Paraflavitalea devenefica: one gene and its partner. The protein of the gene in region 1 interacts with the protein of each later gene in a pairwise test. Links are inferred from orthologs where the notes say so. Each region holds a gene or a part of one and is shown in the gene's direction. Other genes may lie near its edges. The genes, in order: pepT and tpiA.

Region 1 (16,979 bases):
TGGTAAAATAGCAGGGAATACCCTGGTACCCGATCATGCCCTGGCGCTCAGCAACCTCCTGTCGGAAAATATTGTTGCGGTATCGTTAAAAAAAGAAGCCGCATTACAATATTTGCGGAGGGAAGAAGTTAAAATAACAACCGCTCATACAGGCTGGACATTGGTATACTATGAAGGAATTGCCTTGGGTTGGATCAAAGTTTTACACAATCGTATCAACAACTACTATCCGTCGGCATGGCGTATATTGAAAAGTAGTAACAATTGAAAATATTCCACATCTTTGCACCGTGATGAAATTCATGTCTATGTTGAAAATCAAAGTATTACTTCTTGTATTCGTATTCCTGGCAGGCACGGTAAGCGCACAACAGCTCAAAGTGCAGGGTGTATCGCCCGCGCTCTACCTCACGCACACCGTGGCAGCCAAAGAAACCTGGTATAGTATAGGTCGTTTATACAATGTAAGTCCTAAAGAAATTGCACCGCTCAACAACAGCAGTATAGACAAGCCCCTGGCGATCGGGCAGGCATTAAAAATACCGCTCACCACCAACCTGTCGGTAGATGGAACAAAAGCGGCTGATGAAGTATTTGTACCGCTGTACCATACTGTACAGGAAAAAGAATGGTTATACCGCATCAGCCAGAATCACCACAAAGTGCCGGTGGCCAACCTGGAAAAATGGAACAACATCACCAACGACCAGTTAAAGCCCGGCATGAACCTCATTGTAGGTTACCTGAAAGTAAAGCAGGGCCAGAGCGCACTGGCTGCTTCCGGTACCAATAAAATCGTGGCAGTAACGGCAGCGCCGCCGGTGGCCAAAACTGAACCGGTAAAAGAAGAACCGAAAAAAGAAACACCGGTTACCGTGTCCAATCCTGCTGCAACCACCACCAATCCGCCGGCATCGGCCACGAAGGAACCCACTGCCGGTACAGTCAAAACAGAAGAGCCTAAAACGGGGGCTGTTACGCCGGTAAAGCCTGCCACAACGCCGGCCACTACACCGGCGGCTACTACCACTACAACAACGCCTGCTGCTACTACCTCAACAACCAATAACAACCCACCCGCGAATACCAACTTCAAAGGAGGCTATTTCAGGTCGCAGTATGGAGAGTCGGGTAAAAACACGGCGGGCAATGCCGGTATCTTCAGGAGTACCAGTGGTTGGAAAGATGGTAAATACTATGCGCTCATGAACAATGTGCCTGTGGGTACCATCATCAAAATTACCTTTACCACTACGCAGAAGACCATTTATGCCAAAGTGCTGGGCCAGTTGCCGGAAATGAAAGAAAGCATCGGCCTCATGGTCCGCCTCAGCGACGCCGCCGCTTCTGAACTCGGCGCCGAGAACGCCAAATTTTATGTAGATGTGAAATACTAAACTAAAACCTGTATCCTCTGAGGAACTCCTCAATCGTCATCCTTTTCTTCCCCTCCAATTGTAGATCCAGCACATGGATATAACCATCTGCACAGGCAAACTTCAGGTACGTCTTCCCGTTCGTATCCGCTGTGCCGATAGGAATAGTAGGGGGCGCGATCTCTTTCTTAGAGTGGTATATCTTCAACACCTTATCCTGCAGGTACGTAAATGCACCAGGGTAAGGCGATAGTCCGCGGATAAGATTATGTATTTCAAAGGACGTCTTATGCCAGTCTATCTTACACGTCTCCGTAAAGATCTTCGGTGCATGTTTAAGAATAGTTGTTGCTTCATCGCCGCTTGTCCGGTTGTCGGTATCAATGATCGGCTTCGGTGTTCCGGCTTCAGACTTCAGGATTCCTGCCTGCGGTTGCTCCTCAATCGTCCCTGTCACCAGTCCTTCTACGGTTTTCACCAGCAACTTGGCGCCTACTTCTTTCATATAATCGTGTACATCGCCGGCGGTGTCATCTTCCCCGATGGCAAAACTGTTCTGTAATAAAATATTGCCCGTGTCTATTTCATGTTGCAGCTTGAAAGTGGTAACACCGGTTTCTATTTCTCCGTTGATCACGGCCCAGTTGATGGGCGCGGCGCCACGGTATTGGGGCAGCAAAGAGCCATGCAGGTTGATCGTGCCCAGGGGGGGCATATTCCATACCACTTCAGGCAGCATCCGGAAGGCGACGACCACCTGCAGGTCGGCCCGCAGGGACTGCAGGGCTTCCAGGAAAGCAGGGTCTTTCAGCTTCACCGGTTGCAGCAGGTGCAGGCCATTGGTCGCAGCATATTGCTTGACGGCACTTTCATTCAGTTTCATGCCCCGTCCGGCCGGTTTGTCCGGCGCCGTTACCACGCCTACAATGCGCGCACCCGCTTTCACCAACGCATCCAGCGAAGCTACCGCAAACTCCGGCGTACCCATAAATACGATCCTTGTATCCTTTAGCTGATCATTCATCATCATTACTATTATTGCATTAATCTGTTAATGGACATCCGTTAATCTACAGTAACCTTACTTTCCCCGCAGTGTCTCCCGAAGGGGACGCTGCGGCTTAAAAAAACGCCTCTCTCGCCTTTGTCATTTCGAACCCGCCATATGTCCCTGCCTTATCAGCAAGCAATGCGGGTGAGAAATCTGCCTGCGAGGCAAACGCTTCGACGCAAACGCAAACCGAAGCAAACGCCCTCGTTGCCTCAATGCCTTGTTGCCTTTATTCAAAATCCTCATAAATCAAATACTTCTTCCTGATCTCCTTAAACGCCTGCAACCCCGGCTCCCAACTCTGGCGTATCGCTTCTTCAGATTTCCCCTCCTTCACCTGTCGCATCAGCAGATCATTCCCCGCCAGCTTATTGAAAAAATTATGCTGAAGGAAGAAAGAATCTTTGCGCGGGAATAGTTTATAAGCTTCCAGCAGGTACTTGATCTGTACCCGGTTATTCACCCTGGCCAGTACTTCCGCGGGCTGACCGCTCAGGTCCCAGCCATAACAAACCTGGTCCTTCAGCTTGGGATGCGTAGCGCCCGGCTTACTGAGCGGAGTAAACGAAACAAGATGCTTGGGCAGGGAAGGGTGGCCAAACAACTGGAAAGGCTTCTCCGTTCCCCGGCCTTCACTCAGCACAGTGCCTTCAAAAAAACAGGTGGAGGGATACCAGTAAATAGATTGAATATTGGGCAGGTTGGGAGAGGGCTTTACCGGCAACACATACTTACTGGTGTGGGTATAATGACTGCAGGGAATAATTGTCAGGGAAAATGTTTTAGCGCTGGTAGGTGCCCGCCTTCTTTCCATGGCTGCCCGTTCGGGGGAGGAGGGGATATTGATCGGGGCGGTAACAGGTTTGCTCAGCCATTGTTCGCCGGCCAGCATATAGGCATACTCCCCGATCGTCATACCATATACAATAGGCACAGGCTGCATGCCTACAAACGACCGGAAAGCAGTATCCAGTACCGGGCCATCTACATAAAACCCATTGGGATTGGGACGGTCAAGTACAATAAGCGGCTTATTGTTTTCAATAGCCGCCTCCATATACTCCTGCAGGGAAGAAATATAAGTATAAAAGCGGGTGCCCACATCCTGGATATCAAACAGCAGGATATCGGCGTGCTGAAGATCATCGGCCGAAGGGCGGTGCTTACTGCCATACAGCGATACCACCGGGATACCGGTCTGCGCATCTGTATAATTGCCTACTTTTTCACCCGCGTCAGCGGTGCCCCGGAAACCATGTTCAGGGCCAAAGATCACCGTGATAGTAACACCCTTTTCTTTTAGTACGTCAACGATATTCCGGTTACCAATAACAGAGGTATGATTGGCAAAAACAGCCACGCGTTTCCCTTGCAGCCGGGGCAGGTATTGGTCCAGTCTTTCCGCACCCGTGATAATGCCCGATGCCAGCCTCAGATTGCTGTCCCCGGACTTCCGACCTCGGACTTCCGACTTCAGACTTCGCACTTGAGTAACAGCGCCAAGACCCAGCGCACTTACCATCAAAAGGAGAAGAATTCGACCCATAGTCTTAAGTAATTGAAATTCAAAGATAGCTATTGTTACCCTTGCAAGACGCTGCCTGCCACATCCCCGTTGCCTCATGCTTGCAACCGGGTATCCGCCGGCCTATTTATAACCTAAAATTAATCCGGTTGTATAAATCGCGGCAGCAACCCGGAACTCCCAACCCGAAACCCGAAATTCCATGCTGGTCTGGTTTTTTTCCCGTTACTTTGCCCGGAGTGACCGGTCTTTTTTCTTGTCGTGCCTGATTAGAAACGAGGTGGTGACTGCCGTTTTAAAACATTCTAAAAACAATTTTCTGATGCAACAAGCAAAAGCGGGTGATACTGTAAAAGTGCACTATCATGGCCGGTTAACTGATGGAACTACTTTCGACTCTTCTGAAGGTCGTGAGCCCCTCGAATTTGAAGTAGGAAGTGGTGCGGTGATTGCGGGGTTCGACAATGGCGTAACTGGTATGTCAGTAGGTGAAAAAAGGACCATCCAGATACCGGTTGAGCAGGCCTATGGCCCTAAGGACCCCGGCATGCTGGTAGAGTTCCCCAAAAGCAACTTCCCGGAAGACATGGCCCCCGAGCTGGGCATGCGCCTCAACATGACCAATGGTTCCGGACAAGTAATCCCCGTTGTGATCACCGACGTAAAGGAAGACACAGTCATCCTCGACGCCAACCATCCCCTGGCCGGTGAAGACCTCATTTTCGACATCGAACTCGTATCCATCGGTGGCGGTGCTTCCCGCATCATAATGCCTTGATTTTCTGTGCAGGAAACTGCATTTTATCATAGTAAAAGCCCGGTATGAACTTACCGGGCTTTTTTATATTTTGGCCCCAAAGTTTATACCCTATGAAACGCATGTACGCCACTATCCTTGTATTCTTTTTTGTAGTAAGTGCGCAGTTCACCAGCGCCCAGGAATCCGATTCGGCCATTGCCGCCCGCAATGCGCTCCAGTATGCAGATAAAATCGTGAAGGCTAATTTTTACCAGGATTGGAAGAGCTACCTCGACCTCTCCTGCTATTCCGCCATAAAATACTACGGCGGCCCCGAACAGTTTAAGGAACATATAGTGATGATCTACTTCCGCAATGAGCCCAAACTGGAAGAGAAACCCGAAACCCTGCGTATGCTCGAGTTAAGGAATGACTTTGACCAATGGCAATGTGTGATAGAAAAAGTGCGCAATACCTTTCTCAACGACAAAAAGGCCATTGTCTATACCTACCTCATAGGACAGTCGCTCGATGCCGGTGTTACCTGGAAATTCATTGATGTCAGCCACAATAAGGTGGAAAACGTAGTACCTATCCTGCCTACTGTTTTTACAGACCTGACCATACCGCCAGGCAAGACAGTTTTCCCGGATGAGGTAGCCGCACAGGCCGCTGCCGAAGAAGAAGCTGCCGCCAAAGCGCCCGTCAAAAAGAAAGCTACCAAAAAACGCTAATCAACCTCTTTATCATAGTAGTAGTTAGATGGTCGGTCCCGCTTCGGCGGGGCTTTTTTATTTCTTGTCCCACCACCTTCTATACCCACCAAACACCAGGCCCAGCACCAGCAACCCCGTCGCCACCACCGATCCCTCAAACCCAAATGCCCCGCCGGTAAGCAGCTCATCCCCCTTACGCTCCATATGCCAGATGCTTTCCAGGCCAAACCCGCTTACCTCATAGCCCAATACCGCTCCCTGGAAAAAATTCCAGCTAAAATGAAAAAACAGGGAAAACCACAGGTTACGTGTATAAATATAATTAATGCCCAGCAGCAGGCCGCCCGCCAGTAAATTCACCAGGGCAATGGGATGCAGGTGGGCATTACCCAGGTGGGTAAGGGTAAACAGCAATGCCGAGGCCCCCAGCGCCGGCCATTTGTCCAGCGACGACAACAAATTATTCAATATATATCCCCGGAATACCAGTTCCTCACTCAGGGCCGTAAACAGGAACAACACCAGCCCGGTGGCAATGGCGCCTGCATCCAGGCGGGTGTCTGTCCAACTAATAGCGTGCAGGGAGAACAGGACCAGGGAGCCTATGCCCAGCAATACAGGCCCCAGCAGGAAACCCGCCCAGGCGTCGCGCTGATGGCCTTTCCAGGCAAATCCCATACTAAAAACCGGCTGCCGGTCTATAAAACGGCGGAACAGCAGCGTGGTGGCGATAGCGAGTACCCCGCTTACCACCAGCACCAGGGCATTCAAAGTGGGATCATGGATGATCGTTTCCACAGGAGTGCCTGCGTTGCGCAAGGCCCACACAGCGCCGGCGATAGCGCCGGTAAGAAAATAAATACCGATATACACGATAAAAAGAACGAGTGCGCGTACCCAGCCTTGTTGAATAACGGGCGGGGGGGTATTGGTGAATGCCATAATAATATATCTTGCCAAAAATACAATGGCATGTTCGATAATTACCAGTTTACTGTCCGGGAAAAATTTATAAGCTACGTGCAGATAGATACGCAGAGCGATCCCCAGTCCAAAACCTTCCCTTCTACCGAAAAACAAAAAACACTGGGCCGCTTGCTGGTGCAGGAACTGCAGCAGATGGGCCTGGCCGATGCCCACCTCGATGAACAGGGTTATGTATATGCCACCATCCCCGCCAATACCGGTAAACAGGTGCCGGTGATCTGTTTCTGTGCGCACATGGATACAGCGCCCGATTGCACCGGCACAGGGGTGAAGCCCATCATACACCACAACTATGATGGCGGCGATATCGTACTGCCCGATGATCCCACGCAGGTCATTTCACCAGCCGATCATCCTTACCTGCGTAAAAAAACAGGAGAGGATATTATTACTGCTTCCGGCACTACCTTGCTGGGTGCGGATGACAAGGCCGGCGTAGCAGTCATCATGGACATGGCCAATTACCTGTTAACCCATCCGGAACTCAAGCATGGTACCATCAAAATACTATTTACGCCCGATGAGGAAGTAGGGCGTGGAGTGGATAGGATAGACCTCCAAAAACTGGGGGCCGACTTCGGCTATACCCTTGATGGCGGTGAGCGTGGATCATTTGAAGACGAGACCTTTTCGGCCGATGCGGTCACCATCACCTTCCATGGCATCAGCGCCCATCCCGGTTATGCCAAAGACAAACTCGTCAATGCCATCAAAGTGGCGTCTTACTTTATTGATCTGCTGCCCAAAGATGCCTGGTCGCCCGAAACCACGGAAGACCGCTATGGTTTTGTGCACCCCGTACACATCCAGGGCATTGCAGAAAAAGTAACGGTGGAATTCATCATCCGCGACTTCTATACCCATAAACTGGTCGCCTATGAAAACTCCCTGCGCGATGAACTGGAATATGCCTTAAAGAAATTCCCCGGCGCCAAAGCCGACTTCGTCGTGAAAGAGCAGTACCGCAACATGAAAGAAGTGCTCGACAATCATCCGCAGGTATCGGAATACGCAAAAGAAGCCATTACGAGGGCCGGCGTAGCCGTCATTGAAATGAGCGCCCGCGGCGGCACGGATGGCTCAAGACTTTCCTTTATGGGCCTGCCCTGTCCCAACCTCTTTACCGGCGAAATGGCCTTCCACGGCAAGCATGAATACGTAAGTGTGCAGGACATGCAAAAGAGCGTTGAAACAATAATTCACCTCGCAGCTATCTGGGAAGAAAAGGCGTAAATTACAGTCCAACCCAACCTTTTATCCTTTCAGCCCGTCAGTAAAAGTGCTGGTGCCTGAAAACGTTTAATTTCCCCGCAGTCTCCCGTAGAGCTTGTCCCGCGATAGCGGGAGGACGCTGCGGCCTCAGTAACGTTACACCCTTCGTTGTCGTTTCGAACGCAGCGCAGCGGAGTGAGAAATCTGGTATCGAAGCAAACGTACCCGCAACTACCCGCATCATGCGAAACGCCATACTCCTCATATTAACCCTTTCTTCCTGGTGCGCCTCCGCCCAAAACCTCATTCCCAACGGCGGCTTCGAGGACGAGAACATCTGTGTGGAGTACAACCAGAACTGTGCGCCTGAAGCCTGGATCGCCAATTCCCTTTGGGCCAACTATTACTACTACACCCCCGGCAAGGCCTATGACGGATCACACTTTGTCGGTCTCTCTGCAGGCGATGCTTACCAGAAAGCTGCACACAACTTCATCCGCACGCGTTTACTCTGCGGATTGCAGGCAGGCCACCAATACCAGTTGGAATTTTGGGTGCGTTCACGGCACGATATACTCGACAGCATAGGCGTCTACTTCAGCCCGGGCGATTTCTTATTTGAGAAGCGCGACTTCAAGCAACTACAACCCCAGCTATGGGCCACCAATACGCTCGATACCTTATACCAGGACCCCAATCGCTGGCAAAAAGTGCGGCTCATCTATACCGCCGCCGGCAATGAAGGCTACATCACCATTGGCAGCTTTAATCGCAAGGAGTATACATTCAGGGGATTGCCGGATTTCAAGCGGGAATACTACTTCTTCCTCGATGCCGTATCGCTCATTCCGCTGGATAAAAAAGAGCAGCTATGTCCGCAGGCGGACAGTATAAAAAAAGACATCTATATCGAAAACCCGCGCCATGACTTCCTCAAGCGCCTGGTATACATCAATTCCCGTAATCCGCCGGCGGTGAAGCCATTACCCAAGACCGTTACCGTCGCACGGGTCATGCCTCCCCCGCAGCACATAGATACCCTCATCATACCGGATATCTTCTTCAATACGGCCAGTTACCAGTTATCGCCCAAAAGCTATGGCCTGCTGGATAGCTTTACCAACAAGCTCCGCACCTTCACCATTGATTCGGTTGTCATTGAAGGGCATACCGACAGTGTGGGCACACTCACATACAACGAAGCCTTATCCCGCAACCGTGCCAATGCTGTCAAAGGATACATTGCCGGCAAACTACCACCCAACAAAACCACCTTCACCAGCCGTGGCTTTGCCTTCTTCAAACCCGTCCGCAGCAACCGCACGCCCGCCGGCCGCCAGCAAAACAGAAGAGTAGAGATCTATGTATACCGGAAAGTATAACCCATAACGGATACCAGGGCTGATCGCCGGGAACAAAATATATTTCCACTTATTGGGGGAATGAGCTAATTTATTGCCTATAACTGCCAAAACGCTTACTGTATGCGGATAGCTCATATTACAGACCTCCATTATTCTACAGAGAAAAGCACCTATGATTATAGGAAATTGCTCACTGCGCTCATGGAAAGCCTGCAGCAGGAGCATGCAGAAAAAAAGATCGATCTGGTATTCATCACCGGAGATCTCCTGGATAAAGCAGGAAAGGTTTTTGGCGCAGAAGATGGGTATAAAATACTGGAAGAAAAAATATTGAATAAATTAATGGCTGATCTGGGATTGAGCCGCGGCCGGATCATAATAATCCCGGGTAATCATGATGTGAAAATGGGTGACGATGAGCAACTCAACCTGCTGCAGGGATTTCGTAGTAATACCGACGTAAAAAGTATCAACATCATTGCCGACCGCTATAGTTGCCTGTTGGATACTGAAGAAAAAGGAAAAAAACTATTTCCCAACCTGGAGGCCTATAAAAACTTTGAAAAAAGATTTTATAAAGACTTCCCGGGTAAAAATGGGTTGGAAAGAAAACTCATCACGGGCATGGAGAGCTGTTTTGTATTGGATTTCAACGGTGCAAAGATCGGAATAGGTGCTTTTAACAGCGCCTGGTCATGCCACCCGGAGTTGGACAGGGAAATAAAACCGGGTGAGGACGCTTCCAGGGAAAGATGGAAGCACATTACTTTCGGGACCCATCAGATCCAGCGTGCAACAGATTTCTTTAATGATGAAACGGATTTCAACATTGCTTTGATCCATCATCCTGTTACACCGGAATTTTATGGAGCTGCCGAGGAAATAGAGATCGCCAGGGAACTAAGCAGGAACAGATTCTTTATGCTTTTTTGTGGACATACCCACCGGATCAGGGATAGGCGTATTTCAACACAGGGATATGATCATTACCTCATCACTACCCGTTCTACCTTCAACGATCCGGAGATCAAGCAGGAAGAATACAAATCGGGTTTTTCGTTGGTCGATATCACCTGGTCTTCGGATACGCATATCAATATAACCAGGCACTATAAAAAATACTTTCGCTTTCCGGGTAAGTTTGGATTTGACCAGGAGGAATCATATGATGGGAAAAGCACCCAGGAATTAAACACCAAAGACATCGGTAAAACATTTATTGAATACTTAAAGAAAGAAGATCCGTTATATGATCCTAAGCGCAAAGTGTTATTTGACACCATCAATGGGGCTACCCGGCAATACCTGAATAGCCAGAACTCCTATGTTACGGATCTTGCACTAAAAAAATTGATTGATAAGCTGTTGCCTGCTACCAACCGTTCTTTCCACATCAGACAGCATTTTAAATTGAACATAACCATTGAATACATAGATGATGAATACTATTCCCTGGTAGATGGCCAAAGCTATACCATTGTGCCGAATGGAAATGACCCTGTTATGTTCCATACCTATACCTATGTAGATCTGGATGCCAATAAAAAAGATAAAAGTAAAGTAGAGATCAGGAGCCTGGTCATCGACGGGGAAGAATACAGGGATAAATACAGCAAAGTACCTCACGATTCGTCAGGAGAGGATATTCCATTGTACCGGGATACCTATACCTTTGATAAAACACTGGAAGGAAAAAATAAATATGAAGTAAGCAGGGAATTACATGCTGTCAATTCCTTAAAGCTGAACAAAGCCTGGAAGATCGAAGTGGTAAATATCTACTATGATTATGAGATCACCATTTCCAATCCGGGTAAAAAGTACCTGGTGGAAGTGTTCAATATCGAAAGCGGGAAGAATGCTTCCAACCTCGACGATGATGGGAATATTAATGATAAACCGATCATAATCAAAGAGAAAGAGGGTATTCTGACGCCTGGCGACACGATTTTGATTGTCGTTAATTTATACTAACTTTACATTAAATCACAGATTATGAAACACATCACTTGTGTAGGAGGTTCCGGGAAGTTTTAATGGACCTCCTTTTTTTCTACAATTGCCTGCACAATCTTCTCCGCATGCTCCCTCGAGTTTTCAATAAACCACACATGCGTATTCATTCCCCCACATACTACCCCCGCTAAATACACATTAGGCAGGTTTGACTCCATCGTATCGGGATTATACGTAGGTTGAAGCAGTGCATCATCCGACAACTGAATACCCACCCGGCGCAGGAAATCAAAATTGGGTTGATAACCCGTCAGCGCAATCACATAATCATTGGCAATCGTCACCACACCATCAGGAGTATCAATATCCACCTCTTGTTCCCGGATAGCCTTCAACGTAGCATTGAAATATGCCTTAATGCTGCCTTCCTTAATGCGGTTCTCCATATCGGGCTTTACCCAGTACTTCACACGGTCACCGATCTTCTCTTTGCGTACCACCATTGTTACTTCCGCACCTTTACGCCAGGTTTCCAGGGCTGCATCCACAGCCGAATTGCTGGCGCCCACCACGATCACCTTTTGCAGGGCATAAAAATGCCCTTCCTTATAATAGTGTACAACCTTGGGCAATTCTTCACCGGGTACATTCAACCGGATGGGTATATCATAAAAGCCTGTAGCAATAATAATATGGCTGGCGGTATACGAAGCGTGTGAAGTATGTACGGTGTATTGATCACCTGTTCTTGTAATATCCTTCACGCCTTCCTGCAGGTGAATGTGCAGGTGGTTCGATAGCGTTACCCGCCGGTAATACTCCAGTGCTTCGGGCCGGGTAGGCTTTACATTATTCGATACGAAAGGAATGCCCCCGATCTCCAGCCTTTCCGAAGTAGAGAAAAAAGTCATATTCAGGGGGTAATTGAACAAAGAATTGGTCAGACAACCCTTTTCAAGAATAAGATAATCCAGTCCCGCTTTCTTAGCGGCCAGTCCACAGGCAATCCCGATAGGGCCGCCACCGACAATGATCAATGTATAATGTTGGGTCATATTTCAATAAGAAAGCGGCAAAGTTAAACGATAATCATCGCTTTTACCTCAGTCGCCAGCCTCCGGCTGGTGACGCCTATTTCAAAGCCTCCGGCTTTGCTACTGCACTTTTCCCAAAAAGCAGTACTTTCAGCAAAATATTCAATCTATGGAACTCTTGCAATCCTATTGGTGGATAATTCTCGTCATACTCATCCTCTTTGCAGGACTCAAAACCATCAACCAGGGTTTTGTGGGCGTGGTGACCATGTTTGGTAAATACCAGCGTGTAGTGCGTCCCGGCCTCAACCTGCTCATCCCTTTCCTGGAGCGGATAGCCAAACGCGTAAGTATACAGAACCGTTCCGTAGAAATGGAGTTCCAGGCAGTAACAGCCGACCAGGCCAACGTATACTTCAAAAGCATGCTGCTCTATGCAGTGCAGAATGCAGATGAGGAAACAATCAAAAAAGTCGCTTTTAAATTCCTCAGTGAGCGCGATCTCATGCAGGCGCTTACCCGCACCATTGAAGGTACCATCCGTTCCTTTGTGGCCACCAAAAGGCAGGCAGAAATATTGGCCCTGCGCAAGGACCTCGTAGAATATGTGAAAGAGCAGATCGATCAATTACTGGAAACCTGGGGTTATCACCTGCTCGACCTGCAGATCAATGACATCACCTTCGACCAGGCCATCATGGACTCCATGAGCAGGGTAGTGGCCAGCAACAACCTCAAAGCGGCAGCCGAAAATGAAGGCCAGGCCCTTTTGATCACCAAGACCAAATCGGCAGAAGCGGAAGGCAATGCCATCAAAATTGCGGCAGAAGCAGAACGCCAGGCAGCCCAACTGCGCGGACAGGGCGTGGCCCTCTTCCGTGAAGAAGTGGCCAAAGGGATGAGTCATGCGGCCGAACAAATGAAGCAGGCCAACCTCGATACCAATGTCATCTTATTCAGTATGTGGACCGAAGCCGTGAAAAACTTTGCCGAATACGGCAAAGGCAACGTCATCTTTCTCGATGGCAGCCCCGATGGCATGGAAAACACCTTACGGCAGATCCAGGCCATGATGATCAAGAAAGCAGGAACGTAAAACCCGGGCGCTCTGCGGGACTTGCAGTCCCGCAGCACTATTACAGGGCCTTTGGCCCTATCGAAGTAAGTGATACCCCTTTATTCACAATCTTTTAAGAAATATTAACGGCTTAAAAACGTTTTAGGCACACATTTGATACATTTACACCATTAAAACAATACTGGATGAATTGGTTTTTTCTTCAGGTTACCAATCCCGCTACTTCTGCAGCCGACTCTATAAGACAAGTGATGGGTAGTACTGCTTCTTCCGCGCCCTCCATGAATGTCATGGACATGCTGGCGCATGGCGGCCCGCTCATGATCCCCTTGGGTATCTTACTGGTATTGGCGGTCTTCTTCTTCTTTGAGCGCCTCATCGCCATCCGCAAGGCCAGCAACATTGATCCCAACTTCATGAACATCATCCGCGATAACGTGTTCAGTGGCAACGTGTCTGCTGCACGCAGCCTGGCCAAAAATACCACTAATCCGGTAGCCCGGATGATTGATAAAGGGTTGCAGCGCATTGGCAAGCCCATCGACGCCATTGAAAAGAGCATGGAAAATGTGGGCAAACTGGAGATCTACAAAATGGAGCGCAACCTCTCCATGCTTTCACTGGTATACGGTATTGCGCCGATGTTCGGGTTCCTCGGTACCATCTTCGGGATGCTGCAATTGTTCTACAACATCAATGCTTCCGGCGACTTCACCCCGGCCCAGATCGCAGGCGGTATCTATACCAAAATGATCACCTCGGCCAGTGGACTCATCATCGGCCTGCTGGCTTATGTAGGTTACAACTTTCTCAATGCGCAGATCGACAAAAATGTGAACAGGATGGAAGTAGCAAGCGCCGAATTCATTGACATCCTCCAGGAACCAACGCGCTAATGGCTGACCTCGGACTTCTGACTTCAGACCTCCGGCTTCAGGTTCTAAACATTGAACAGGAAACTAACAATAGCACCCGGTGCTCTATATAGAAAAACATTCTGATCATGAATTTAAGAAACAGGTTAAGATCACATCCGGAGTTACATGCAGGAGCCTTGAATGACATCCTGTTCATCCTCCTGTTCTTCTTCCTGATCGTTTCCACCATTGCCAATCCCAACATTGTAAAAGTCAACAATCCGCGGGGCACAAAAGATACCAAGGCCAAGCAGCATATTACCGTATCTATCGACAATACCCAGCAATTCTACATCGGTACCAAAAGAATTGACCCTCTTGTATTTGATACCTTGCTGCGGGCAGAGATCGCCAAATTCAAATTGTCCGTTGATACACCCGTAGTAGTCGTCAATGCCGATACCACCGCCTACTGGGGCGAGATCTTCCGCATCATGCGCGTCTCCAAAAGCGTCGGCGCCAAAGTCGTAGCAAATGTGAAATAACGACTGATAACATTCCTTTCTTTGGTTGTCATTTCGAACCCGCCATATGCACCCTGCTTCATCAGCAAGCCAAGCGGGTGAGAAATCTGCTTGCGACGCAAAAGCATCAAAGCAAACCTCTGCCTGGCGCAAGTATGCAGCCTGGCTAAGCGTGCAGGGTACTTGTGCCAATTAATCCCAGCCGCCTCCCAATATTCGAACTAAACTTCCCTTCAGGATCATACTTCCGCTTTACCGCCACCCACTCCTCATACTGTGGATACATCGCCTTAAACATCGTTTCCGTCAGCAACGCATCCTTGCCCAGGTAAAGGCGGCCACCAGCCGCGAGCACCTTCGCATCCAGTTTAGGCGTAAACGCAAACAATGCTTTACTAACCGGAAAATCAATCGCCAGCGTATATCCTTTAAATGGGAAGGAGAGGATACCCTGTCCTTCGCCCATACGTTTAAACACATTCAGGAAAGGTGTGCAGCCGCTCTGCGCGATCATTGTCAGGATCTCGGCCAGGTGCTGACGGCCATTCGTTTCGGGTATTACAAACTGGTATTGTACAAATCCGCGCTTGCCATAACCCCGGTTCCAGTGATGGATGGCATCGAGCGGGAAGAAAAACTTTTCATAATGGATAAATGTCTTTGAAGAGTTCTGCACAAAAGCGATCACCCGGTTCAGCACCCGCACCGTAACATTATTGAGGGTAAATGAAGGCAGGAAAAAAGGTACCGTCAGCTTGCTGTTCTTGTGCAGCTTCAGCGGTTCTTTACGGAGGGAAGGAGGCAGGTCGGCAAGTTGAGCTGCATTGCCCAGTGTCAGTACGCCGCTGCCCAGCTTGGGACCTTTCGCCAGGGCATCTATCCAGGCTACAGAATAATTATAGTCGGCATCATAACTGTCCAGCGCTTCCAGCATATGATCAAGGTCCCTGATCTTAATAGACTGTTGTTTGAAATACGTCGTCTCTACCTTGCGCAATTGCAACCGGGCGGTAAGGATCACGCCCAGCAGGCCCAGTCCGCCGAAATTCGCCTGAAACAGATCGGCATGTTCGGTACGGGAAGCGGTGAGCACACGGCCATCAGCCAGCAGGATCGTGAAAGAGAGCACGCAATTGGCAAAAGAGCCATCAATATGATGCGCCTTGCCATGGATATCATTGGCAATAGCGCCACCGATCGTTACGAACTTGGTACCGGGACAAATCATGGGCAGCCATCCCCGCGGCGCGAACACGGTAATAATCTCTTCCAGGCTCACCCCTGCCTCGCATTCCAGTATTCCTTCGGCCGCATCCCAGGCCAGGAAACGGTTCAGCTTCGTGCAATCGCCCACATAACAATGGTCATTTACTGCCTGATCGCCATAACTCCGGCCCAGCCCGCGCGCGATCAGCGTGCCCCGTTCCAGGGCGCCGGCCACATCACCGGCATCACGCACCGGCAACACATACGATTCCGATACCGGGTAATTGCCCCATCCCGCCAGCTTTTCCTGCTTGTACAATGACATGAGCGATGGAATTAGATAGGGAATATATCACTTCTTACGCAGATTTCACCGCCCTTACCATGCGGTCTTTCCCCTGCAGGTCTTTTTTCAACACCACATCGGTAAATCCGCTCCCGGCAAAAAGGGCGGTGGTGGCAGGGCCCAGGTCTTCATGGATTGTATTCCCCGCAGTGTCTCTCCTGCAGAGCCTTGTGCATGGCGGAGGACGCTGCGGCAATGAATATATCACTTCTTACGCAGATTTCACCGCCCTTACCATGCGGTCTTTCCCCTGCAGGTCTTTTTTCAACACCACATCGGTAAATCCGCTCCCGGAAAAAAGGGCGGTGGTAGCGGGGCCCAGGTCTTCGTGTATCTCCACATAGATCTTCCCGCCGGGCCGCAAATGCCGGCCGGCAAAATGGGCGATCGTCCGGTAAAACAACAGGGGATCATCATCTTCCACAAACAGTGCGAGGTGCGGTTCATGCTGCAACACATTTTCCCGCATCGTGGCTTTATCTTTTGCAGGTATATAGGGAGGATTGCTCACAATAACATCTACTTCCGGCAGGGAAGGCCAGTTAGCAGGCTGCAGCATATCCACGTGAATAAATTGTACAACAGTGCCAAGGGCTTGTGCGTTTTTCTGCGCCACCTGCAACGCACCGGCACTTACATCACAGGCATACACGGCAGCAGCAGGCAACTGGTGCTTTAGCGCAATGGGAATACATCCGCTGCCGGTACCAATATCCAGGATACGAAAATCCGGTTTCCAATTTTCGGCTTCCGGCTTCAGACCTCCGACTTCCGACTTCCGGCTTCTGACTTCTTCCACCACCCACTCCACCAACTCCTCAGTCTCCGGCCGCGGTATCAGCACCTGCTCGTCCACATATAAATGCAGTCCATAAAACCAGGCTTCGTTCAGCACATACTGAACGGGCTTGTGCGTGAGCAGCGAGGCAGTATAGCTGGTGAGCTGGGAAACTTGTGTAGCAGAAAGGAGTGTTGCTTTGTGAATGATCCGGTCAATCTTCTTCAGCC
Region 2 (7,767 bases), 1.6 Mb from region 1 along the record:
TTTAGTCAATAATTAGTGTTGCAACTATAATTTTGTTGCATATAAAATTGGCCAAGAATTGAAATAAATTTAATTTGGCAGTAAGACAGTCGGGAGGTAATTTTGCGACTTTGTAAATATTAAAATTTTGTACGGCAAAATCCGTGCAACCTTTAAATCAAAGAGTTATGAAAAAAGGCATCCATCCCGAAGGTTATCGGTTCGTTGTTTTCAAGGACATGAGTAATGGTTACAGTTTTTTGAGCCGTTCTACAGCCCCTACCAAAGAGACTATTAAGTTTGAAGATGGTAAGGAGTATCCGTTGATAAAGCTTGAAATTTCAAATACTTCTCACCCGTTCTATACTGGTCAGAATGTATTGGTTGACACTGCTGGTAGAATTGATAAGTTCAAAAAGCGTTACGAAAAGAAGAAATAAGCTTAACTTCAGCATAACATTTTTTGTTTTTCATGGCTATACTTTCCCTTTCCTATTCTTAGGAGAGGGATTCTTTTTTAAGGCAAGTGGTAAGTAGCGAGTGGCTAGTGGGCCTTTAATTCGCCAGCCACTGCTCAATACTCGCCACTAGCCATTTACCACTCGCCCCATATCTCTCTGGAACCAAGATTGCATATAAGTATTACATTTGAAAATCAGTCAATAAACAGTGTAATACCTACTTATGATATTCCTGAATGACAAAGAAGTACGCGACCATTTATTTCCTTTCACGCTCATGCGTTCTGCCGCCGATATCCGTATCGGCATTCTCACCATCCGCGAGAAGTGGGAAGCCTTACTGGGGCAGGAGGTAAAAGTAGTGGGAGACGCTTCTCATGTAATTTCCCCCGAAGCGGCCCTCTTTGCTGCCAATATTATTCCTTCCGAACAGTTTATCGCTTCCCTGCAAAAAGATGACAATACGCTCAAAAAAGACCCCGATTGGGAGGCTATTAAAATACTGCAGTATCCCTGGCATATTTTTGAATGGAATGACTGGGCCCTGCGGGAAGATTTCAAATTGGTTACCCGTGACAGGGCTTCCCAGGTGATCCCCGAAAGTGTGCAGGTGATTAATGCAAAAGACATTTTTATAGAGCCGGGCGCCCGCCTGGCCCATTGTATGCTCAATGCTTCTACCGGGCCTGTTTATATCGGCAAGGATGCCGAGATCATGGAGGGCAGCTTCATCAGGGGGCCCTTTGCGCTTTGTGAGGGCGCTGTAGTGAAGATGGGCAGCAAAATATATGGCGCTACCACCATCGGTCCTTACTGCACGGTGGGCGGCGAGATCAAGAACAGTATTTTCTTTGGCTATTCCAATAAAGCACACGATGGCTATCTGGGCGATGCCGTGATAGGAGAGTGGTGCAACCTGGGCGCCGGTTCTTCCAATTCCAACCTGAAGAACAATGCCACCGATGTACGTGTGTGGCATCAGCCTTCCAAAGATTATATCCGCGCCGGCATGAAGTGTGGCCTGCTCATGGGCGATTATTCCCGTGCCGCTATTAATACAGCTTTTAATACCGGCACCGTGACAGGCATCTGCACGAATATTTTTGGGGAAGGGCTTACCCCGAAATTCATACCCAGTTTTACCTGGGGAAGCAAGGCATTATCGAGGTATGAATTTGAAAAAGCATTGTCCGATATCAGTAATTGGAAAAAATTAAAGAATCGGGAACTCACAGATGCGGAAGCAAAGCAATTGAAACATATTTTTGAGCAATCATAGTAATGATAGGTCATCGAAACAGTAAAAGAATCTAAAACAAATCAACCAAACATGCGTAAACAAATTGCTGCTGCGAACTGGAAAATGAACTGTACTTATCAGCAGGGGGAGGAATTATTGGACAATATCCTGGGTGCTAATATCAGTCTGGCCGATCACCGGCAAGTGGTCTTTGCAGTGCCTTTCCCTTACCTGATCATGGCTAATAGTGAAGTGGCTGATGAAAAGAATTATTTTATAGCAGCACAGAATTGTTACCATAAAAAATCCGGCGCCTATACCGGTGAAGTGTCGGCAGAAATGCTGCATTCCATCGGCATCAAATACTGCGTACTGGGACATAGCGAACGTCGTGAATATTTCCAGGAAAGCAATAAGATGCTGGCTGAAAAGTTAGACCTCTGCCTGGAATATGGCATTACGCCTATTTTTTGTTGTGGTGAACCCCTCAGCATCCGGGAGGCCGGTACACAGAACGCTTATGTGGAAACTCAATTGAAAGAATCCCTGTTCCATCTCCCGGACAGCGCTATGGCCAAGATCGTGATCGCTTATGAACCCATCTGGGCCATCGGCACGGGTAAGACCGCCAGCTCGGACCAGGCACAGGAAATGCATGCGCACCTCCGCAGTGTACTGGCTAATCAATATGGGCCCTTACTGGCCGGTAATATCTCCATTTTATACGGAGGCAGCGTGAAAGCCAATAATGCCAAAGACCTGTTTGCCCGTCCGGATGTGGATGGCGGACTGGTAGGCGGCGCTTCCCTGAATGCGGAAGAGTTTATTGCCATTATCAATGCCCTGAAATAGCAGCAACCGGTCCAAAGGACTCCTTCGGAGCAATCGGTCCTTTGGACCGGTTGACGATTTGTTAAAGTTTTCCACACAGCCTGCTTATGGAGTAATTCTTGTCGTATTTAACGGAAAGGAGGGACTCGTTATGGAACGAAATTCCGTACTACAGCCGTTTCTAAGCCACCTGGCCAGCGACCGCCAGATCTGCACCCAGATACTGGGCAATATCATGGCCGGCAAAAGCAGCAAGATAACCAAGCAGGCCGTGGTGAACTTCTGGGTTAATAACCTTCAAAAACACATTGAGGCCGAAGAAAAGACCCTGATCCCCTTCCTGGTCCGGCATCGTTTTAACCTGCAATACACCAACTTATTGCACCGTGAGCATGATACCATCCGGGTATTGGCAGAGCGGCTGCCCGCAGGGCAGGAGGGTGATTACCTGTACGAGGCTTTTGTAAAGCTGGTACATGAGCACCTGCTGTTTGAAGACAAGGTAATTTTTGCCCAAATCCAGGAAACCATTCCGGAGCAGGAACTGGCGCAATTGCGCCTGGTAGCGTAAAACTGAACCAGGAGGTCTGAGGTTGGGAGCCTGAAGCTGACTTTGGGACTCAGGCTTCTGATTACTGATTGCCGGACTTCCGTATTTCCTGGCTTGTTTTCCCAAGCTGCTTACGGCAATACGCATTAAATTCCTCTTCATCGGCCTCGTCTTCTTCCTCATCTTCCACTTCCCGCTGGAGGATGCGGTTATTGGTGAAATCAAGGGTCAGCAGGCCGTCTTTCAGCATGATGTTATCAAACTGTGCCCACGGATATCTTTTTTTGAAGAGGGAGTTGATGACCACTTCCTGGTCGGAAAAGCCGATCTCCAGGGAATATTTGGCCTGGTATTCCAGTAAGGCAAGAATGATGAATACAAATGTGAGCCATTGAAAGTAAGGCATCTTCATCCATACGAGGGCCGCAATGAGCAATGCGCGGCTATAGTACACTTTTTTGCCTTTGGCCGATTGCCATACATTCCAGATCAATACACCGGTAACAAAAACGGCTCCGAGGAGATAGGCCACACCTACCTGATGAGCAAAGACCAATTCACGAACAAAGAATATAACAGACAGAATGCCCAGCAGGAGGCCGATAAAGTCTATATATTTACTTTGCCTGTTTTTAAGGATAACAACGTATTGGTAGATCATGAGCCGACAACAGCCTGTTGATTGCAAGCCACCAGCAAATTACTTAACTTCCACAATACACGTGCGCCAACATTGGCATCCCACTCATTTTCTCCCACACCTACTTCACTCAAGTCGAAGCCAACGAAGCGGCGGCCGCTCTTAATGATGCGTTTCAGCAGGTAATATACCTGCTGGGCTTCAAAGCCACCGGGTACGGGCGTACCGGTATTAGGGCACAGTTTGGGGTCGAGCCCGTCAATATCAAAGCTCAGGAATACATGCTGCGGCAGGTGGTCCACGATCTCATCGGCGATCTCTCTCCACGACTCACCCTCATAACAGCGTTCCTTAATGTTTTTATCAAAATAGGTAACTACCCGCTCCTTGTTGTTGCACAGGTAATCCCATTCCTCTTCACAATAATCACGTACCCCCACCTGCACCAGTTTGGTAAGCTGGGGTATTTCATTCAGGGCATTGTACATGATGCTGGCATGGCTATAGCGGAAACTCTCATAGGATTCCCGCAGGTCGCAGTGCGCATCAATCTGCAAAATGCCAAAAGAAGGATATTTATCGGCTATAGACTTGTAAAATCCCAAAGCGGTACTGTGGTCTCCACCCAATAAGGCTACCAGTTTGCCCTGGTCCAATAAAGTTTTGGTCTGGTCATATACCCAGTTATTCAGGTATACAGCCCCTTCATTGATCTCCTTGAGTGATTTGCACATAAAATTGTTTTTCTCTATGGGCTCACCTTTGGAGATGTAGTCAATGTACAATTCAGCTTCTTTGCGCAGGTAATCGCTCTTCAGCAGGATCTTCCTGTCGGGCACACGCATATAAAAGCCCTGTTTCCAGGCATCCTTTACATCGGCATCAAACAAGTCAACCTGCATACTGGCTTTGAAGATATGGTCGGCGGCGCGTGCTGTACCGGCACTACAACTAACGGTCACTTCCCAGGGTACCGGCAGGATTACAAGCCGGGCATCTTCTTCTGTGAAGGGCAAACCAAATATGTTATTATTGGGATTACTTACACCGTTGGGATCAAAATGTGATAAGTCTGTCATTGTTGAAGAGGTCTCTTCTTTAAAAACGCCGTGCAAGGTAGCACAGTATTAGATAGAAGCAAAATAATGTCAATAAGTTGCATAACGATCGTTAGTTATGGGTTTCGGGTTTGGAGTTTGGGGTTTCGGGTTGCTGCCGCAGGGTGGTTTTACTGGCTTTAGTCCGGAACACTGATTTTATACCACATTTCCAATTATTTATAGAAAAATGAACAAAATGGAAATCTGATGGTTATGGGCAATGGAAACACATAAAAATCACATAAACCTGTTCCGCATTTTGAGCTACCTTTGCGGAGAATTGAACCCGGTATGAAGAAGATCCACATTGTCATCCTTGTGTGCATTGCTGCCAGTATCATGGTGTTGCTGAGTTTTATGGGTGATCTTTCTACGTATGAAACCCTTGCCTCTGCCCGCCAGAAAGAAGGTAAAACGGTTACTGTCATCACCCAACTGGACAGGTCTTTCCCCATCGAATACAATCCGGCTGTCAATCCCAACCTCACCACTTTCCATGTCATGGACTCCCTGGGTAATAAGGCCCGGGTAGTATATTACTTCGAGAAACCTTTCGATATGGAAAAGAGTGACCGTATTGTTCTGAAAGGCAAAATGAGGGGTGACCTATTTGAAATCAGCCGTAAAGACGGCATCCTCATCAAATGCCCTTCCAAGTACAAAGATGACCCTAAAGCAGCCTACAATAACCTCTCTCAAAATTAAAGCGCCTGATGGATTATATTGGTGAACACCTGTTGCCCGGACAGCTTGGTCATTTGCTGGTAGTGCTTTCTTTAGTAGCCTCCATCGTGGCCTGTATTGCTTATTTTAAATCTGCCAATGCCAAACTGCCCGATGAAGCAGTAAGCTGGCGGAAGATAGGACGTATTGCCTTTATCACCGATGCGCTTTCCGTAATAGCCGTATTTGGCATTATCCTCTTCATCATTGTACAGCATTATTACGAATATTATTACGCCTATAATCATTCCGACAGGTCACTGTCGCCCAAATTCCTGCTCGCCAGTATCTGGGAAGGGCAGGAGGGCAGTTTCCTGTTGTGGACCTTGTGGCATAGCATATTAGGTTTGATCCTCATCCGTACCGCCAAAAAATGGGAAGCGCCGGTCATGACGGTCATCAGCTTCGCCCAGATCTGTATGGCTACGATGGTGCTGGGGCTATATGTGTTTAACCTCAAGATCGGCAGCACGCCCTTCATGCTTACCCGCCACCAGTTTTCCAATGCGCCTATCTTCAACAACCCCGATTATCTTTCCATGGTGCAGGATGGGGTAGGCCTGAACCAATTGTTGCAGAACTACTGGATGGTGATCCATCCCCCGGTATTGTTCCTGGGTTTTGCCTCTACCATTGTTCCCTTTGCGTTTGCCATAGCCGGCCTTTGGAAAAAGGAATACGGTGGCTGGACCAAAACCGCATTGCCCTGGTCATTGTTCTCCGGCGGTATATTGGGACTGGGCATAATGATGGGGGCGTACTGGGCTTACGAATCGCTCAGCTTCGGTGGCTATTGGGCATGGGACCCGGTGGAAAATGCCTCCCTCGTTCCCTGGCTTATATTGGTAGCCGGCATCCATACCCAGATCGTATATAATGCTACCGGTCATTCACTCAGGGCCACGCATTTCTTCTTTATTGCTACCTTTTTGCTCATCTTATATTCCACCTACCTTACCCGCAGCGGCGACCTGCAGGATACTTCCGTGCATGCCTTTACAGGAAGTGGTATGAACTGGCAGCTCCGGTTGCTGGTCTTTGTTTTCCTGGTGCCTTCTTTATGGCTGTTTATTGCGCGGTATAAAAAGATCCCGCATATTGCCAAAGAAGAAAACTCATATAGCCGGGAATTCTGGATGTTTATCGGCTCGCTGGTATTGTTCCTGTCGGCCATCTTTATCGGCGTGGCTACTTCGCTTCCGGTGATCAATAAGATATTCGGCACCAGCTTTGCCATCGGGGAAGACCGGGAATTTCCCTATAACCGTATCATGATCTTTGTAGCGGTTGTATTGGGAATACTTACGGCCATTACCCAGTATCTGAAGTATAAGAACACGGCCAAAGGGCAGTTCTTTAAAAAGCTGGCCCTGCCTACCGGCATTGCGTTGGCTATATCCATATCAGTGAGTGTATGGGGCCATGTTAATTATGATAAATTCGGCGCGGGTTTCCTGACTGCTATCCACCTGGCACTGTTTGCCAGCATTTATACCGTAATAGCCAATGCCGGCTATATCTGGAGCGGCATGAATGGTAAGCTGAAAGCAGCCGGTGCATCTGTGGCGCACGTGGGCTTTGGCATTATGCTCGTGGGCGTGCTTATCTCCTCTTCCAAAAAAGAGGTATTGTCCATGAACTTTATCAACCCGCTCAACTTTGGCCCCGACCAGAAAGAGAAAGGGGTGGAGAACCTCACTTTATACCAGGGCGTTCGCACCGATATGGGAAAATACTGGGCTACTTATGTAGAGGACTCGGTAACGGAAAAAGGCAAGATGACTTATTTCCGTATCGACATGGAAAGCAAGGATGGCAAAGAACGTTTCCCGCTCTACCCTGATCTGATCAAGAACACCAAAGGCCAGGAAGGATATTCCAACAACCCCGATGCCCGCCACTACTGGAATAAAGATATTTTCGTATACATCAATTACTCCACCAAAATGCAGGAGACAAAAGATACATCGCAATACCGCGCACAAAATGTGAAGGTGGGCGATACGATCTTTTATTCCAATGGTTACATGATACTGGATAGCGTGACGGCCAATCCGCAAACGGATAAATACAAGCCTGAGCCGGGCGATGTGGGTATTATGGCCAACTTCAGCGTTGTAACCCGTGAGCAAACAAAACTGAAAGCGCAGCCCCTTCTGTATGTGCGGGATAATAACACGTACCATATTATGGATTCTGTATTCTCCCAGGGTTTATCGGTAAGCCTGTCCAAAGTGGCCGAC

The links.
Region 2: the proteins of pepT (region 1) and tpiA interact in binary tests that used the Escherichia coli proteins (3 or more experiments, as listed by UniProt). The link is inferred for Paraflavitalea devenefica from one-to-one orthologs.

The regions. Positions count from the first base shown.
Region 1 is NZ_JAARML010000002.1:249,006-265,984, forward strand. What follows is about bases 5,537-8,503. They hold pepT (peptidase T), read left to right. Parts: upstream 5,537-6,379; coding sequence 6,380-7,627; downstream 7,628-8,503. Other genes in these bases: HB364_RS10595 (CPBP family intramembrane glutamic endopeptidase), read right to left, coding at 5,537-6,349; HB364_RS10605 (OmpA family protein), read left to right, coding at 7,849-8,503. Outside these bases: HB364_RS10565 (methyltransferase RsmF C-terminal domain-like protein), read left to right, coding at 1-268; HB364_RS10570 (LysM peptidoglycan-binding domain-containing protein), read left to right, coding at 309-1,397; HB364_RS10575 (methionyl-tRNA formyltransferase), read right to left, coding at 1,399-2,400; HB364_RS10580 (exo-beta-N-acetylmuramidase NamZ family protein), read right to left, coding at 2,657-3,973; HB364_RS10585 (FKBP-type peptidyl-prolyl cis-trans isomerase), read left to right, coding at 4,275-4,730; HB364_RS10590 (hypothetical protein), read left to right, coding at 4,823-5,425; more of HB364_RS10595, read right to left, coding at 5,483-5,536; more of HB364_RS10605, read left to right, coding at 8,504-8,988; HB364_RS10610 (metallophosphoesterase family protein), read left to right, coding at 9,091-10,944; HB364_RS10615 (YpdA family putative bacillithiol disulfide reductase), read right to left, coding at 11,004-11,981; HB364_RS10620 (SPFH domain-containing protein), read left to right, coding at 12,130-13,056; HB364_RS10625 (MotA/TolQ/ExbB proton channel family protein), read left to right, coding at 13,224-13,934; HB364_RS10630 (ExbD/TolR family protein), read left to right, coding at 14,042-14,440; HB364_RS10635 (FAD-binding oxidoreductase), read right to left, coding at 14,586-15,950; prmC (peptide chain release factor N(5)-glutamine methyltransferase), read right to left, coding at 16,183-16,979. UniProt on the Escherichia coli protein: Cleaves the N-terminal amino acid of tripeptides.
Region 2 is NZ_JAARML010000002.1:1,849,977-1,857,743, forward strand. The notes cover bases 817-3,651. They hold tpiA (triose-phosphate isomerase), read left to right. Parts: upstream 817-1,770; coding sequence 1,771-2,532; downstream 2,533-3,651. Other genes in these bases: HB364_RS16815 (putative sugar nucleotidyl transferase), read left to right, coding at 817-1,719; HB364_RS16825 (hemerythrin domain-containing protein), read left to right, coding at 2,663-3,082; HB364_RS16830 (hypothetical protein), read right to left, coding at 3,144-3,651. Outside these bases: HB364_RS16810 (type B 50S ribosomal protein L31), read left to right, coding at 168-419; more of HB364_RS16815, read left to right, coding at 664-816; more of HB364_RS16830, read right to left, coding at 3,652-3,722; HB364_RS16835 (agmatinase family protein), read right to left, coding at 3,719-4,780; HB364_RS16840 (cytochrome c maturation protein CcmE domain-containing protein), read left to right, coding at 5,093-5,506; cytochrome c biogenesis protein CcsA, read left to right, coding at 5,515-7,767. UniProt on the Escherichia coli protein: Involved in the gluconeogenesis. Catalyzes stereospecifically the conversion of dihydroxyacetone phosphate (DHAP) to D-glyceraldehyde-3-phosphate (G3P).